One region of the Micromonospora sp. NPDC005171 genome, then DNA from elsewhere that is predicted to be linked to it. Evidence: riboswitches for the same ligand, from Rfam matches in the RefSeq annotation. Region 1 holds a riboswitch; the other holds the start of a gene.
What was found. Region 1 has a riboswitch for cyclic di-AMP ahead of ABZU74_RS02490 (NlpC/P60 family protein). Riboswitches for the same ligand answer to the same signal wherever they lie in the genome.
Positions count from the first base shown of each region.

Region 2: another riboswitch for cyclic di-AMP. It lies ahead of ABZU74_RS13870 (hypothetical protein); the one in region 1 lies ahead of ABZU74_RS02490 (NlpC/P60 family protein).

Region 1 is NZ_JBEXIM010000001.1:529,108-536,290, forward strand. It holds gene ABZU74_RS02465 (LD-carboxypeptidase) at 1-457, shown strand, start outside; gene ABZU74_RS02470 (2'-5' RNA ligase family protein) at 494-1,099, shown strand; tRNA gene ABZU74_RS02475 (tRNA-Gly) at 1,207-1,280, opposite strand; gene ABZU74_RS02480 (pyridoxamine 5'-phosphate oxidase family protein) at 1,547-2,104, opposite strand; gene dcd (dCTP deaminase) at 2,204-2,782, shown strand; gene ABZU74_RS02490 (NlpC/P60 family protein) at 2,843-3,883, opposite strand; cyclic di-AMP (ydaO/yuaA leader) riboswitch at 3,897-4,032, opposite strand; gene ABZU74_RS02495 (peptidoglycan recognition family protein) at 4,268-6,250, shown strand; gene ABZU74_RS02500 (NlpC/P60 family protein) at 6,306-7,183, opposite strand, start outside.
Region 2 is NZ_JBEXIM010000008.1:82,521-89,703, reverse strand. It holds gene ABZU74_RS13880 (SRPBCC family protein) at 1-366, shown strand, start outside; gene ABZU74_RS13875 (hypothetical protein) at 435-944, opposite strand; gene ABZU74_RS13870 (hypothetical protein) at 1,087-2,100, opposite strand; cyclic di-AMP (ydaO/yuaA leader) riboswitch at 2,157-2,288, opposite strand; gene ABZU74_RS13865 (cation diffusion facilitator family transporter) at 2,407-3,324, opposite strand; gene ABZU74_RS13860 (AAA family ATPase) at 3,431-5,548, opposite strand; gene ABZU74_RS13855 (alpha/beta hydrolase) at 5,657-6,604, opposite strand; gene ABZU74_RS13850 (carbonic anhydrase) at 6,773-7,183, shown strand, end outside.

The DNA of each region.
Region 1 (7,183 bases):
GTACGGGCCGCCCCGCGCGGTCACCGGCCCCACCTGGGGTGGCTGCCTGGAAGTCATCCAGTGGATCCTGACGGCGGGACGCTTCCCGTTTTCCCCGGAGGTCCTGCAGGGTGGGGTGCTGCTCATCGAAACGTCGGAGGAGCTTCTCCCCGCCCGTGAGGTCGGCTGGATCCTCCGATCACTGGGTGAACGCGGCTTCCTCAGCGCCGTCGACGCGGTCCTGGTCGCCCGTCCGCCGGTCTCCGACCACACCCGTCGACCCCCGGCCGCCGACCGGGAACGGCTTCGCGAGCAGCAGCGCGACACGGTGGTCGACGTGGTGGGCCGCTACAACCCCGAGGCGGTCGTCTGCGTCGGCGTTTCGTTCGGTCACACCAGACCGCAGTGGATCCTTCCCCACGGCGGCCCGGTCACCGTCGACGGCGTGGAACGCCGCATCTTCGCCGACTACCGGTAGGGGATCTCCGCCAGTTGCAGAGGGCGGAGAAATCACGTGGACCGGCACCGATCGTGGTTGGAAACTGCGGGGATGGAACCGACACAGACCGCCCTCATCGTGCCGATACCCGAGGCCGAGGAGGCGGTGGGCCGCTTCCGGGCATCGCTCGACCGGGCCGCCGGGTGGGGCGTGCCGGCGCACGTGACCGTCCTCTACCCGTTCCTGCCCCCGCAGCAGATCGATGAGCAGGTCATGGCGGTGCTGCGCGAGACCATTGCCGAGATACCGCGGTTCGACGTCGCACTGACGCACGTCGGCTGGTTTGGCGACACGGTCGTCTGGCTTGCTCCGCAGCCAGATCGTCCGTTCCGGGAGCTCACTGCGGCGGTGTGGCGGCAGTTTCCCGAGGCGCCCCCGTATGCCGGGGCACACAGCGACGTGGTGCCGCACCTGACCATCGGTCACGACGCGGCCAAGCCCACGCTGCGCCACGCAGCGGACACCGTCGCCGCGCACCTGCCGATCCACGCGACCATCGACAGGGTCCGGCTCATCGCCGGGACACCGGACGTCAGCCCTTGGCACACCGTCTGCGAATTCCCGCTGGGCGCCACAACAACTGCGCCGGCTGGCACGGGACGCGCAGCGGTCCGGGCGTGAAGTTGCGGCCCAGGTGGTGGCCACGTGGCTGGCCCGCCGGGCACTCGTGGCCCAGGAAACGTCGAAGGCCCTGACCGGAACTCACGTCCTGGCCAGGGCCTTCGCAGTGGAGCGGGTGACGGGAATCGAACCCGCACTGTCAGCTTGGGAAGCTGATGTTCTGCCATTGAACTACACCCGCAAGCGGCACCACTGTACCCGAGTCGTCGAGCCTCTGCACCCAGGTCCCCCCGGCGGCCGCACGTGTCCGCGTACCGCTCCGCGCGGCCTGGGCCGGGTTGATCCACTCGGCTTCCTGGAAGTCGGGGCATCCGAAGTGCCGGGACCACGCGATATCCCTGAAACCCAGTTGATCAACGCGGGCGGCGGGCGGCCGGCGGGCCGAGGCGTACACCCGGCGCCGGCTCCGCTGCGACGGAGCCGGCGCCGATGATCTTCCGGTCGTGGTCAGGCGGCAGTGCACTGGACGTCACGGCTGAGACGGGTCGGGCGGGTCTGCGGGACGGTCAGCGGGGCGGCCACCGCCGCCTGGGCGTTTGGGTCGAGCCAGACCCGAACGGCCGGCCGGCCCGGCGGGAGGCCCGGAATGCCCGCGATGTGCTGCTCACGGCGGGTGAGCATCGCCACGTCGACGGTGAACTCGAAGAGCCGCCAGTCGACCTGCGGCTCGGCCCGGGCGCTCTGCGCCAGGAGCGCCACCCGGACCGGATCGGTCACCGGACGGGCGCGACCCGCCACGTACGCCTCGTCGTCGCTCTCCTCTGCGGGGAACGAGTGCAGCGCGTAACGGCCGTCACGTTCGAGGTCGCGGCGCTTGGGCGAGTCGATGATGAAGCAGAACAGCCCCTCGGCGGTGATGACCGGGGAGACCGGATGGACGCGGGGCCCGCCGTCGGCACGGACCGTGGCCAGATAGCCGAAGCCCGGCCCGTATTGCTGGAGGAGAACGCGGATCCCGTCGGCGAGTCGGGGCTCGTCGGCGGCGAATTCGGACCAGGAAGCCATGTGGACATTCTATCGAACAAATGTACGAGCAGCGACCTCGACGCGCTGGTCACCGGCACCGAATCTGGCCATTTTTGGCAGCGCGGCTATGGTGGTCCGATGCTGCTCTCCGACCGCGACCTGGTCTCCGAGATCAAGGCCGGCACGCTGGGCCTGGAGCCGTTCGAGCCCACCCTGGTCCAACCGTCCAGCATCGACGTGCGACTCGACCGGCTGTTCCGGGTCTTCAACAACCACCTCTACACCCACATCGATCCGGCCATGCAGCAGGACGACCTGACGTCGGTGGTCGAGGTCCCCGACGGCGAGCCGTTCGTGCTGCATCCGGGGGAGTTCGTGCTCGCCTCGACGCTTGAGGTCATCTCGCTGGGTGACCAGCTCGCCGGCCGGCTGGAGGGCAAGAGCTCCCTGGGCCGGCTCGGTCTGCTCACGCACTCCACTGCCGGTTTCATCGACCCGGGCTTCTCCGGTCACGTGACGCTGGAGCTCTCGAACGTGGCGAACCTGCCGATCACCCTCTGGCCGGGCATGAAGATCGGGCAGCTCTGCATCTTCCGGCTCTCCTCGCCGGCCGAGCACCCGTACGGCTCGGTGGTCTACGGCTCGCGCTACCAGGGCCAGCGAGGGCCGACGCCCAGCCGCGCCTGGCAGCACTGGCGCACCTGGCCAACCCGCTGATACCAGAACGACGAGGGCCCGCCGCGACGTGATCGCGACGGGCCCTCCGGTCACCCGGGGTCAGCCTGGGCGGCCGTAGCTGTGGATCGGGCCGTCGTCGACCTTCTTCATCTTGATCGGTTGGCCGGCCTGCGAGGCGTGCACCACCCAGCCGCCGCCGACGTACATCCCGACATGGTGGATGTCGCTGTAGTAGAAGACCAGGTCGCCGGGGCGCAGGTCGCCCCTGCTGACGTTCTTGGTGACGCGGCTCTGCGCGGCGGCGTTGTGCGGCAGCGACACACCGGCCTTCGCCCAGGCGGCCAACATCAGCCCGGAGCAGTCGTACGAGTTCGGGCCCTCGGCACCCCAGACGTAGGGCTTGCCGATCTGCGCGCAGGCGAATTTGACGGCTGTGCCCGCTGCGCCGCCGGGGTAGCTGCCCGGGCAGGGCGCCGGGCGCAGCGGACCCCCGCCGCCGTTGCCGTACACCTTGAGGCGCAGCTTCTGTAGGCGGTCGATCTCTTCGTTGATCTGCTTCTTCTTCGCCGCCAGCTGGGCTTCGGTGCGGGTCAGCTGGGCCACCATCTCGTCCAGCGGCGCCTTCTGCGCGGCCAACTGGTCGCGCAGGTCGGCGACCTGGCGTACGTCCTTCTGCTGGTTGTGCGCGAAGCGGTCGAGCATTTCGAGCTGGCCGACCACCTCGCTGGGGGACCGGCTGCCGAGCACCGCATTGACGGTCGAGACGTTCTCACCCTTGTAGGCGCGTACGGCCAGCGCGCTGACCTTGTCCATCGCGGCGTCGACCTGGCGCTCCAGCGGAGTGATCCGGGCGGCCAGCGCGTCGGCCTGCTTGCGCTTCGCGGCGAGGTCGATCCGGGTGGCGTTGTGCCGTTCGATGATCGGTTCGAGCTTGTTCCAGTCGGCGTCGATCTGGCGCTCGATCTCGGCGACGGACGGGTCGGCGTGGGCCGCCGTGGCACTGCCGGTCAGGACGACGGCGACGCCGGCCAGCGCGGCGAGTGCGGTGGTGAAGCGGGACCAGCGTGGGCGCGGCACGATCGACGCCGGGCCGGCTGATGCCGACCGCTCGGACGACGGCCGCGGGGCATGGAGTGCCACCGGGGTTCCGTACTCCTTCTTCCTGACCGCCTACCGGGTTAGCTGACGGGTTCGGGCGGGAAGTCGGCGCCCTACCGCAGTTGCTGCGGATTCACCCCGAGGGACCTGGGTCCCCGGTTCGCTCGGAAACGACTCGGCGGTGTCGGTCCGTTACCGCCCGGGCTGGGCGGAGCTGCTGTCGGGCCGACGAATGACCAGAGTAGAGACGCCTGTTACCAATCCGCAACCCGTGCGGCCGTGACACTCCGTACCGATTGGACGAGGTCACCGACCGTGTGTGAAGAATTCTTTCTAAAGGCTTCGATAGATGGAAAGGTATTGACCTGACCTCCCGGACGGCGCGATGGTGACCTGACCTCACTCCGCGAGAATCTAGGGGGTTCGATGCACCATCCAACCCTGTCGACCGGCTGGCGCGCACTGCTCGCCGCCACCGTGGTCGCCGCCGCGACCACGGTGCCACTCTCCGTCGGCCCGGCCGCCGCCGCGCCCACCACCGACCGCCAGCAGCAGTACGCCGCCGCGGCCACCGATTACGGCGTGCCGAACGTCGTGCTGCTCGGCGTCTCCTACCTGGAGTCGCGCTGGGACACCAACGCCGGCACACCGAGCACCAGTGGCGGCTACGGCCCGATGCACCTGACCGACGCGCGGCACGTGACCGCCCTACCCGGACGCGGCCACCACGACGCCGGCGACGAGGACCCACGCGGGGACGACTCCCGTCCCAGCCGGGTGCCCGCGCCCCGACCGGTCGAGGCGCCCGCCCCGACCACCGCCGCGTTGCAGACCGTGGACGCCGCCGCCGCGCTGACCGGCGCCGCCCCCGAGGCACTGCGCACCGACGCGGTCCTCAACATCCGGGGTGGGGCCGCGCTGCTGAGCGCGTACCAGAAGGATCTGGGCGCGCCGGTCGGCACCGACACCGACCCGGCGGCCTGGTACGGCGCGGTGGCCCGCTACTCGGGCGCGGACAGCGCCGACGCCGCGGCGGCCTTCGCCGACGAGGTCTTCACCACCATCGGCGCGGGCCAGTCCCGGGTGACCGACGACGGCCAGCGGATCACCCTGCCGGCCCGCGCGGTGCAGCCCGAGCGTTCCTGGTTGGACCGGCTGGGCCTACGCCGGCTGACCCGCCCGGACGGGGTGGAGTGCCCGCGCACCATCTCCTGCGAGTGGATCCCGGCCCCCTATGAGGCGTTCGGCGACGGGGACTACGGCAACCACGATCTCTCCGACCGGCCCGCCCGGCAGAAGATTGAGTACATCGTCATCCACGACACCGAGGCGAGTTGGGCGACGACCCTGAAACTCGTCCAGGACCCGACCTACGTGAGCTGGCACTACTCGCTGCGCTCGGTCGACGGGCACATCGCCCAGCACGTGAAGACCAAGGACGTCGGCTGGCACGCCGGCAACTGGTACGTCAACGCGAAGTCGATCGGGCTGGAACACGAGGGCTTCGCGGCGCAGGGCACCTGGTACACCGAGGCGATGTACCGGACCTCGGCGAAGCTGGTCCAGCACCTGGCGCTGCGGTACGGCATCCCGCTGGACCGCCAGCACATCATCGGCCACGACAACGTGCCCGGCACCGTCGCGTCCACCGTGAGCGGCATGCACTGGGACCCGGGGCCCTACTGGGACTGGACCCACTACTTCAACCTGCTGCACGCGCCGCGACTCGACACCGGCACCCCGGCCACCGGTCTGGTCCGGATCGACCCGGACTACGCCACCAACCAGCCGACGTTCACCGGCTGCGTCACCGCGGGCGTGCCCTGCGCGCCGCGCGGCTCCTCCGCTGTGGTGCTGCGCAGCGCACCGTCGGCGGACGCGCCGCTGGTCAACGACATCGCGCTCCGCCCGGACGGCACACCGAACACGATGCTCGTCTCCGACCACGGGGCCCGGGCATCCGCCGGGCAGACGTACGCGTTGGCCGGGCGGCAGGGTGACTGGACGGCGATCTGGTACCTCGGGCAACGGGCCTGGTTCCACAACCCGGCGTCCGCGCCGACCGCCAGCTGGACCGTCGGCGTGGTGGCCACGCCGAAGCCCGGCCGAACCACGATTCCGGTCTACGGACGGGCGTACCCGGAGCAGGCGGCGTACCCGGACGGGGTGCCCTACCAGACGATATCCCCGCTCCAGTACACCCTGGCCGCCGGGCAGCGGTACGCCGTCGGCGCGGTACTGGCCGGCGAGTACTACCGGGCCAGCACGTTCGACGGCTCGTCACCCGGCGACTGGACGGTGATCCGCGGCAAGAACCGCTACGCGCAGATCCAGTTCGGCCACCGGATCATGTACGTCGACCTCGCCGACGTACAGCTGTTGCCGTCCCCGGTGGGCGCGCCCCGCTGACAACCACGACGGCCCCCGGTCGGTGACCGGGGGCCGTCGTGTCGCGCGAGGTGGATCAGCCGGGTCTGCGGAACCCGGCGATGGGCATGGTGGTGATGCTGGACACCTGTACCGGCTTGCCGGCACGTGGCGCGTGCACCATCTGGTTGTTGCCCAGATACAGCCCGACATGACTCAGGCCGGAGAAGAAGAAGACCAGGTCACCGGGGCGGGCATCGCCCCGCGAGATGGCCTTGCCCTCGTTCCACTGGTCACCCGTGTGGTGGGTGAGGTAGATCCCGGCCGCCTTGTAGGCGTACTGGGTCAGCCCCGAGCAGTCGAACGAGTTCGGGCCGGTGGCACCCCAGACGTAGGGCTTGCCGACCTTGCCGCAGGCGGTTTTGATCGCGGTGCGGGCCGCCGCGCTGACCACTCCGTTGATGGTCGGGCAGGCCGCGGTCACCACTGTGGTCTTCGGCATCGACGCCTCGAGCTTCTTGATCTCGCCGTCGATCTGCTTCTTCTTCGCCGCCAGGTCGTTCTGCTGCTTGGTCTGGGTGACGATCAGCGCGTCCAGCTTCTGTTTCTCGCCGTCGTACTTGGCCCGCACGGCCAGCACACCCTCGACCTCCTTGCGCTCCTGCGAAGCGAGCCGGTCGAGGATGGTGAGCTGCTCGGTGAGCGTGTCCGGCTTGGCGCTGACCAGCAGCGCGCCGATGTCGTGCGACGGGCCCGAGATGTAGTAGCGGGAGGCGAGGTCGCCGACCCGGTTGAGCGCCAGCTCGCTCTGCAGCGCCAGCGGCTCAATCTTCTTCTGCAGGTCCGCCGACTTCTGCCGGTTGACCTTCAGCTGCGCCCGGACCTTGTTGTACTGCTCGATGGTGGGCTCCAACTGCTCCCACTTCTTGTCGATCTGCGCCTCGATCTCGTCGACCGAGGGCGCGGCATGTGCCG
Region 2 (7,183 bases), on a different contig from region 1:
CCGCTGATCGTCCGGGTCCGCCGGGTGCCGCCCCGGCCCGGCGCCCAGGCCAGCTACACGATCAACGACCGGTTGGCGGCCGGTCCGCTGCGCTTCCGGACCACCTACCACGCGGACGTGTTGGTCAGCGAGGCCGACGAGATCGTCACGGTGGCCCGTCAGTGGCCGGCCACCACCGTGCGCAACCACACCCGCCTGCGCGCCGAGCCGGACGGCCTGATCCGCATCGACGTCGAGATCACCCTGACCGCGCCGACGCCACTGTTCCGCTACGCGTTCCGCCAGGCCCAGGCCGCCCACCTGGCCCTGGCCACCCGGCTGGGCGCGGCCCTCGACCGCACCGGCAACCCCCCACCCCCGGCCTGACCCGCCGCCGCTGCGCCGATCTCGCAGTTCCGGTTTGTCGATCTCGGTGAGATGCCCGGCGGAGGCACCTAGATCGTGGTTGCAGCGCGATCACGGCTCGTGCGGGTGGTTCGGGCGACGGGACGCCGGCCCCACGGCTTGTAGGTGGACAGCACCGTCGCGATGATCATCAGGCTGGTTGACACCGCCGGCGCGATGACCAGGTCGGCGCGATCGCGTGCGGGCAGGGCGGCGCCGACCGCTCCGGCGTGGCGCAGGTTCGGGGTGAGCAGGAACAGCACCAGCCCGACCATCACAGTGGTGAGCACGAGCTTGACCAGCACCCAGCGGTGGCGCAGCAGGCCCCACGGGGTGAGCAGCGAGCTGGCGACTCCGATCAGCCAGACCAGGACGCTCAGCGGCGCGAACAGCACCGTGCCGACCAGGGCGGTGACCGGATAGACCACCGCCGGGTCGGCGCCCCGCTGCACGGCGATGCCGAGGGTGAGTAGCACCAGGTCGGCGCCCAGCCAGCCGAGCGAGGTGACGAGGTGCAGGGTGAGCAGCGCCTTGCGGGTGGTGGGTCGGATCCGAGGCATACCGCGATGCTGCCCGCCAGCCCCGGCCGGGTCGTCCGACGAGCGACGACATCAGGGGTACGCCCGGTGACGTAGCCCGGCCCCGGACGCACGTGATGCCTGTGAGTCATCACGATGGCTCACAGGCATCACGACGCGTGGGTCAGTAGACCGACAGGTGTACGTGGTTGGTGTGGTCGGTGGACGGGGTGCCCTGCGCCCCGCTGTACGACTTCCACCCGCTGCTGGGCAGCCAGATCTGCCTGTACCAGATCACGTAGAGCACGGCGAGCCGGTCCGCGTTGCGGATGAAGTACGCGGCCAGATTGTTGCCGTACGTCTTGTCTCCGCCGGTCGCGTTTCCGCCGAAGCCGTTCTTCTGCGCGGCGAAGTCGCAGGCCCGGCCCTTCGGGTGTTCACCGGAGCCGCTGGGGCGGTGGCACGAGACGTACCGGGTGAAGCCCGCTGCCTTGGCCTGGTTGAGCGCGTGCAGGGTGCGCGGGGTGATGCAGCCGCTGGCCGGCGTGGGGTCGTTCACGCTGCACGACTCGGAAGGCCAGGAGCCGTCGGAGTTGCGCGGCGCGGCCTTCGCGTTGGCGCTGGAGGTGCCCCGGTTGGAGCCGGCGTCGGCGGTGGTCTGAGGCTTGGGCGTGGTGGCCACTGTCAGGGCCCGTTCGGCCTGTTCCTTGCGCTTGGCCATCACCGCTACCTGCTTGCGCTGTTCGTTGATCTCGCCGTCCAGGGCGACCCGGGTCCGGTTGGCCTTGTCCTTGCTGGCCAGCAGGTCGCGCAGCACCCGGTCCTCGTTGGCGGCCACCGCGTCCAGCGCGGCCGCCCGGTCCATGAAGCCTTCCGGGGTGTTGCTGTTGAGCAGCGCCGACATCGCACCGAGCCGGCCGGTGCGGTACGCCACTTCGGCGATCTCGCCGACCTTGCCGTTGCGCTGGTCGATCTCGCCCTCGATGGTCTTCAGTTGCGTGGCGAGCTGCTGCTGCCGTCGTACGGAGGTGTCGAGGGCGCGCTTCGCGTCCAGGTAGCCCTTGCTGGCCGCATCGAGTTGGGCGCGCAGCGCCGGGGTGCCGCCCTCCTCGTCGGAGTCGGGTGCGGCGGCCCGCAGGCCGGTCGGGGGAGCAGCCGAGGCGGTGCCGGCCGGAAGCGCGACGCCGAGGGTGAACATCGCGACAATCAGTGCCGCCAGTCGGGCGGCGGGTGGTCGTGCTGGTGCCACTGCGCATGTCCTTCCGTCAGCCGCCGACCGGGTTAGCTGACGGGTTCGGGACGGAAGATCCCTACCGCTGACGCGGATGCACCCCAGGAACATGGTTCCCCGGTTCGCCCAGGTGGGCGATTAGGCGGCGACCGCCACCGGCGCCGGGAGGGCGCCGCCTGGTGGAGGCCGGGACCGAGCCTACCGGTGCCGGTGGGACCTCTGCAGCTGATGTGACGGACGGTGCGTGCGTCACCACGCAAAATTACGGCCCCGTCACCATTCGATGGAGCCACACGCGCCGGAGGCGGCACCCGGCTCGATCTGCAACGTCGCGTGCTCGATGCGGAAGTCGTCGTGCAGGGCGGTACGCGCCGCGGTGAGCACCGCGCCGACCTCCGCGCCGGGTGCCATGGTCAGGTGCGCCGAGGCCACCTCCATGCCCGAGGTGAGCGTCCAGACGTGCAGGTCGTGCACCTCGACGACACCTGGGACGGCGGCCAGTCGGTCGTGCACCGCGGTCACCTGGAGGTGCTCCGGGGCGGCCTGCACCAGGATGCGGATGGCGGCGCGGGCCAGCCGCCAGGTGCGCGGCAGGATGAACACGCCGATGGCGACCGCGACCAGGGGGTCGGCCCACCACCAGTCGGTGACGGTGATGAGCAGCGCCGCACCGATGACGCCGAGTGAGCCGAGCAGGTCGCCCACCACCTCCAGGTAGGCGCCCTGGAGGTTGATGCTCTCCTTGGCACCGGCCCGGAGCAGGGCGAAGGCGACGATGTTCGCGAGCAGGCCCAGCACGGCCACGACGAGCATCGGCCCGGCGACGACCTCATGCGGGTCGCCGAAACGGCGGATCGCCTCGATCACCACGTAGATCGCGACGCCGGAGAGCAGGACGGCGTTGGCCAGTGCGGCGAGCACCTCGAGTCGGTAGAGGCCGAAGGTGCGCTGCGGGTCGCCGGTGGCCCGCCGGGTCGCCGTGATCGCGGCGAGCGCCATCCCGATGCCGAGGACGTCGGTGAACATGTGCCCGGCGTCGGAGAGCAGGGCGAGCGAGCCGGTGTGCAGGGCGACCACCGCCTCGACCACCATCAGGGTGGCGAGCAGCCCGAATGCCGCCCAGAGTCGACCTCGGTGCTGGTGTGCGGCATTGGCGACGGACCCGTGGTGGTGGTCATGACCTGCGCCCACGAGAACCACCTTCCGCCGCTGGTCGGGACCCGGTCAAATGTATGTTCACATCGCTATGTATGCAAGTGTACGGGTAGCGCCTCTCGCTGGCGGCAGTCCGCGCACGTCAGCCGGTCGGGTCGATGGTGGTGAGCCGCTGGGTGGCCCGGGAGAGCGCCACGTACAGGGTGCGTACCCCGGCGCCCGGATCCGCCCGGATCTCGCTCGGGGCGACCAGCACCACCCCGTCGTACTCCATGCCCTTGGCCTCCAGGCTGGTCACCACCTGCAACCTCGGCGCGCCGAGCGCGCCGAGCCAACCGGCGACCTCGTCCCGGCGGGGGACCGGCGTGATCACCCCGACCGTGCCCTCCACCTCGGCCAGCAGGCCGGCGGCGGCCTCCACTGTCGCGGTCTCCAACTCCGTCGCGGGCACCACCAGCTCGACCGGCTCGACCCCGGTCGAGCGGACAGCGGTCGGCAACGGCAGGTCGGGGTAGAGCCGACGGATCTCCGCCGCCGCCACCGCGAAGATCTCCGCCGAGTTGCGGTAGTTCGTGGTGAGCGTGAAATCGTGTCGCTTGCGCCGGCCCAGCGCCTGGTCGCGGGCCCGGGTCAGCTCCTCCGGGTCACCGGTCCACGCGGTCTGCGCCGGATCGCCCACCACGGTCCAGGAGGCCAGGCGGCCGCGTCGACCGATCATCCGCCACTGCATCGGCGAGACGTCCTGCGCCTCGTCCACCACCACGTGCGCGTACTCCCGGTAGTCCTCCGGGCGCTCCCGGGCCGCCGCGCGGGCGGCCCGCTGCCGTTCGCCGAGGGTGCTCAGCTCGCGGACGCCGCCCGCGAGCTGGAACGGGTCACGTCGCGCGCGGGCCGGCTGCGCGGGCTTACCGAGCAGCGCGTCCAGCTCGTCCAGCAGCGCCACGTCGGCGATGGTCAGCCCAGCCGAGTCCAGGTTCCGGTACGCGGCGTTGAGCAGCCGGATCTCCGCCGAGGAGAGGATCCCTTCGGCGTACCGGCGCAGCCGGTCCGGCTGCCCCAGCCAGCCGAGCACGTGCCGGGGGTGCAGCCGGGGCCACCACGCCTTGAGGAACTCCCGGAACTCCGACCGCTCGGCGATCTCCGCCTCGAAGGCCGGTTGCTCCGGCAGCCGACCGCTGCTCACCTCACGGGCCTGCGCCCAGAGCGCGGCGAACACCCCGTCGAAACCGGCCCGGCGCACCTCGTTGCGCCGCGCGCCGCGTTGCAGCGCGCGGTCCCGGATCCGGTCCAGCGCGGCCCGGTCCAGCCGCAGCAACGTGCCCCGATAGAGCAGCCGCAGCTCACCCGGGCCGCCCGGCACCGCGTCGCGGGCCGCCCGCTCCAGCACCCGGCGCATCCGCAGCGAGCCCTTCACCGCCGCCACCTCGGGCGGGTCGGGGCGGGTCGCGGTCATCCCCGGAAAGAGCGTGCCCAGCGAGTGCAGGGTCGCGGTGTCCTCACCGAGCGACGGCAGCACGGAGCCGATGTACTCGACGAAAACCGACGACGGGCCGACCACCAGGATGCCGCCGCCCGCGTAGCGACTGCGGTCGGAATACAGCAGGAACGCGGCCCGGTGCAGGGCGACAGCGGTCTTGCCGGTGCCGGGGCCGCCCGCGACGATGGTCACCCCGGAGCCCGGAGAGCGGATCGCCTCGTCCTGCTCCCGTTGGATGGTCGCCACGATGTCGCGCATGCCCCTGCCGGTGGCCTTGGACAGGGTGGCCAGCAACGCGCCGTCACCGACGACGGTCATCCCCTCCGGGGCGGCCGACGGGTCCAGCAGGTCGTCCTCGATCCGGGTGACCCGCTCGGCGCGCGACTGGATCGTGCGGCGCCGCACCACGTCCAGCGGCTGCGCCGGGGTGGCCTGGTAGAAGGCGGCAGCGGCCGGCGCGCGCCAGTCGACGACCAGCGTGACGGCGTCCTCGTCGCGGATCCCGAGCCGCCCGACGTGCAGCACCTGACGGTCGCGCAGGTCCAGCCGGCCGAAGACCAGCCCCTCGTGCTCGGCGTCCAGGGTGTGCCGCCGCTGCGCCGCGTGGAACACCATCGCGTCGCGCTCGACCAGGGCGCCGTGCGTGCCCACCCTTGCCATCCGGTAGCCGTCCCGCTCGGCGCGGACGGCCGACTGCCGCAGCTCGGCCAGTCGGGCGTACACCCGGTCGAGGTGTCGTTGCTCGACGGCGATCTCCTGCTCGAGGCCGGTCTGGTCGGTCAACGCACGCTCCTTCAAAGGTCGCCGGCAGGCGGCGGGAACCGCGCGGGCCAACCGCAGAAGGGTACGGCCCCGGGCCCGACCCGCCGCGCCCGAGGTGCGCGAACGTGCTCAGGCACCCGTCTCGGCGGGGGTCGCGGCACTGTGGGCCGGCGGCGATTCGGCGAGCACCCGCCGCAGCACGCCGGTGAGCGCGGCGTTGACCTCATCCGGGCGTTCCATCATCAGCATGTGCCCGGCACCTGGGCAGACGGTCAGCTCGGTGGCCGGCAGAGCCGCCGCGATCGACTCCGCGCACGGCGGCGGGGTCAACCGGTCCCGGTCACCGACCAGGGCGGCGGCCGGCAGGTGGGCCAACGCGGCGAGGGTGTCCAGTCGGTGCTGAGTGCCGATGGAAGCGCGGAACCCGCCGATCGAGCGCAGCGAGGCCCGAGCCACCGCCGACGTCACCAGGCGGATGTCGGCCGGTTCGCAGCGGTCGCCGAAGAGCATCCACCGGATGCTCGGTTGCAGCGCGTTCAGCAGTGCCCGGGGCGCGCGCCACGAGCCGCACCGGGCCAGCACGCCGGCGCCGGTCGTCTCCGCCAGCCGGATCAACCGGGCGATCCGTGGCGAGAGCCCGTAGACGGTGTGCGTGTGCCCCTCGGCGGTGGTCGAGACGAAGACCAGGCCGGCGGTGCGCGCGGCGAAGTGCGCGGGGTGGCGGTGGGCGTACTCCATGATCGTCATACCGCCCATCGAGTGCCCGACCAGCACCACCGGGCCGCTCGGCGCCACGGCGTCGATCACCGCGGCCAGGTCGTCACCCAACTGGGCCAGGGTGGCCGTGGGCAGCGCCATGCAGCTGGACCGGCCGTGCCCCCGCGCGTCGTAGCTGACCACCCGTACCGCGCCGTCGAACGGCGGCGCGGTGAGCGCATCGACCTGCCGGTGCCAGGCGCGCCCGTCCAACGTCCAGCCGTGCAGCAGGATGGCGGTGACCTGGGCGCCCGTCGGACCCGTCGCCTCGACGTTGAGCCGTACACCGTCCGGCAGACCGATCTCTAACCGCTCCGGCATCGCCACCTCCCCAGGCCGCCCAGCACCACGAGCACCGGGATACCCGGCGGTAACACCGGCTACCCGCCATGACACCACGCCAATCGCGCCGTGGCGAACATTCCCGACCTCGCCCGTGCGGGACGGCGGCGGGCCAAGCTGGACGGCATGGGGTCGTCGGGAGCGCCCATGGGCGCGACGTCGGGGCAGGAGCGGCAGGCCGGCGGTACGCCCCGCGCCGCGCTGGCCGATCTGCTCGCCGGTAATCGACGGTTCATCAGCGGCCAGCCGGTGCACGGACACGACGTCACGGCCGCTGCCGCAGCGGCCTCCGGCGACCAGCAGCCGTACGCCGTGGTGCTCGGCTGCATCGACTCCCGAGTGCCGTTGGAGGCGATCTTCGACCAGACCTTCGGTGCGATCTGCGTGATCCGTACCGGGGGGCACGTGCTCGATCGCGCGGTCTGCGGCTCGATCGAGTACGTGGTCGGCCAGCTCGGTGTACCGCTGGTGATGGTCCTCGGCCACGAGCGGTGTGGCGCGGTGGAGGCCACTGTGGCGGCGCTGCGCACCGGCCAGCGTCCCGGGGGATCGCTGGCG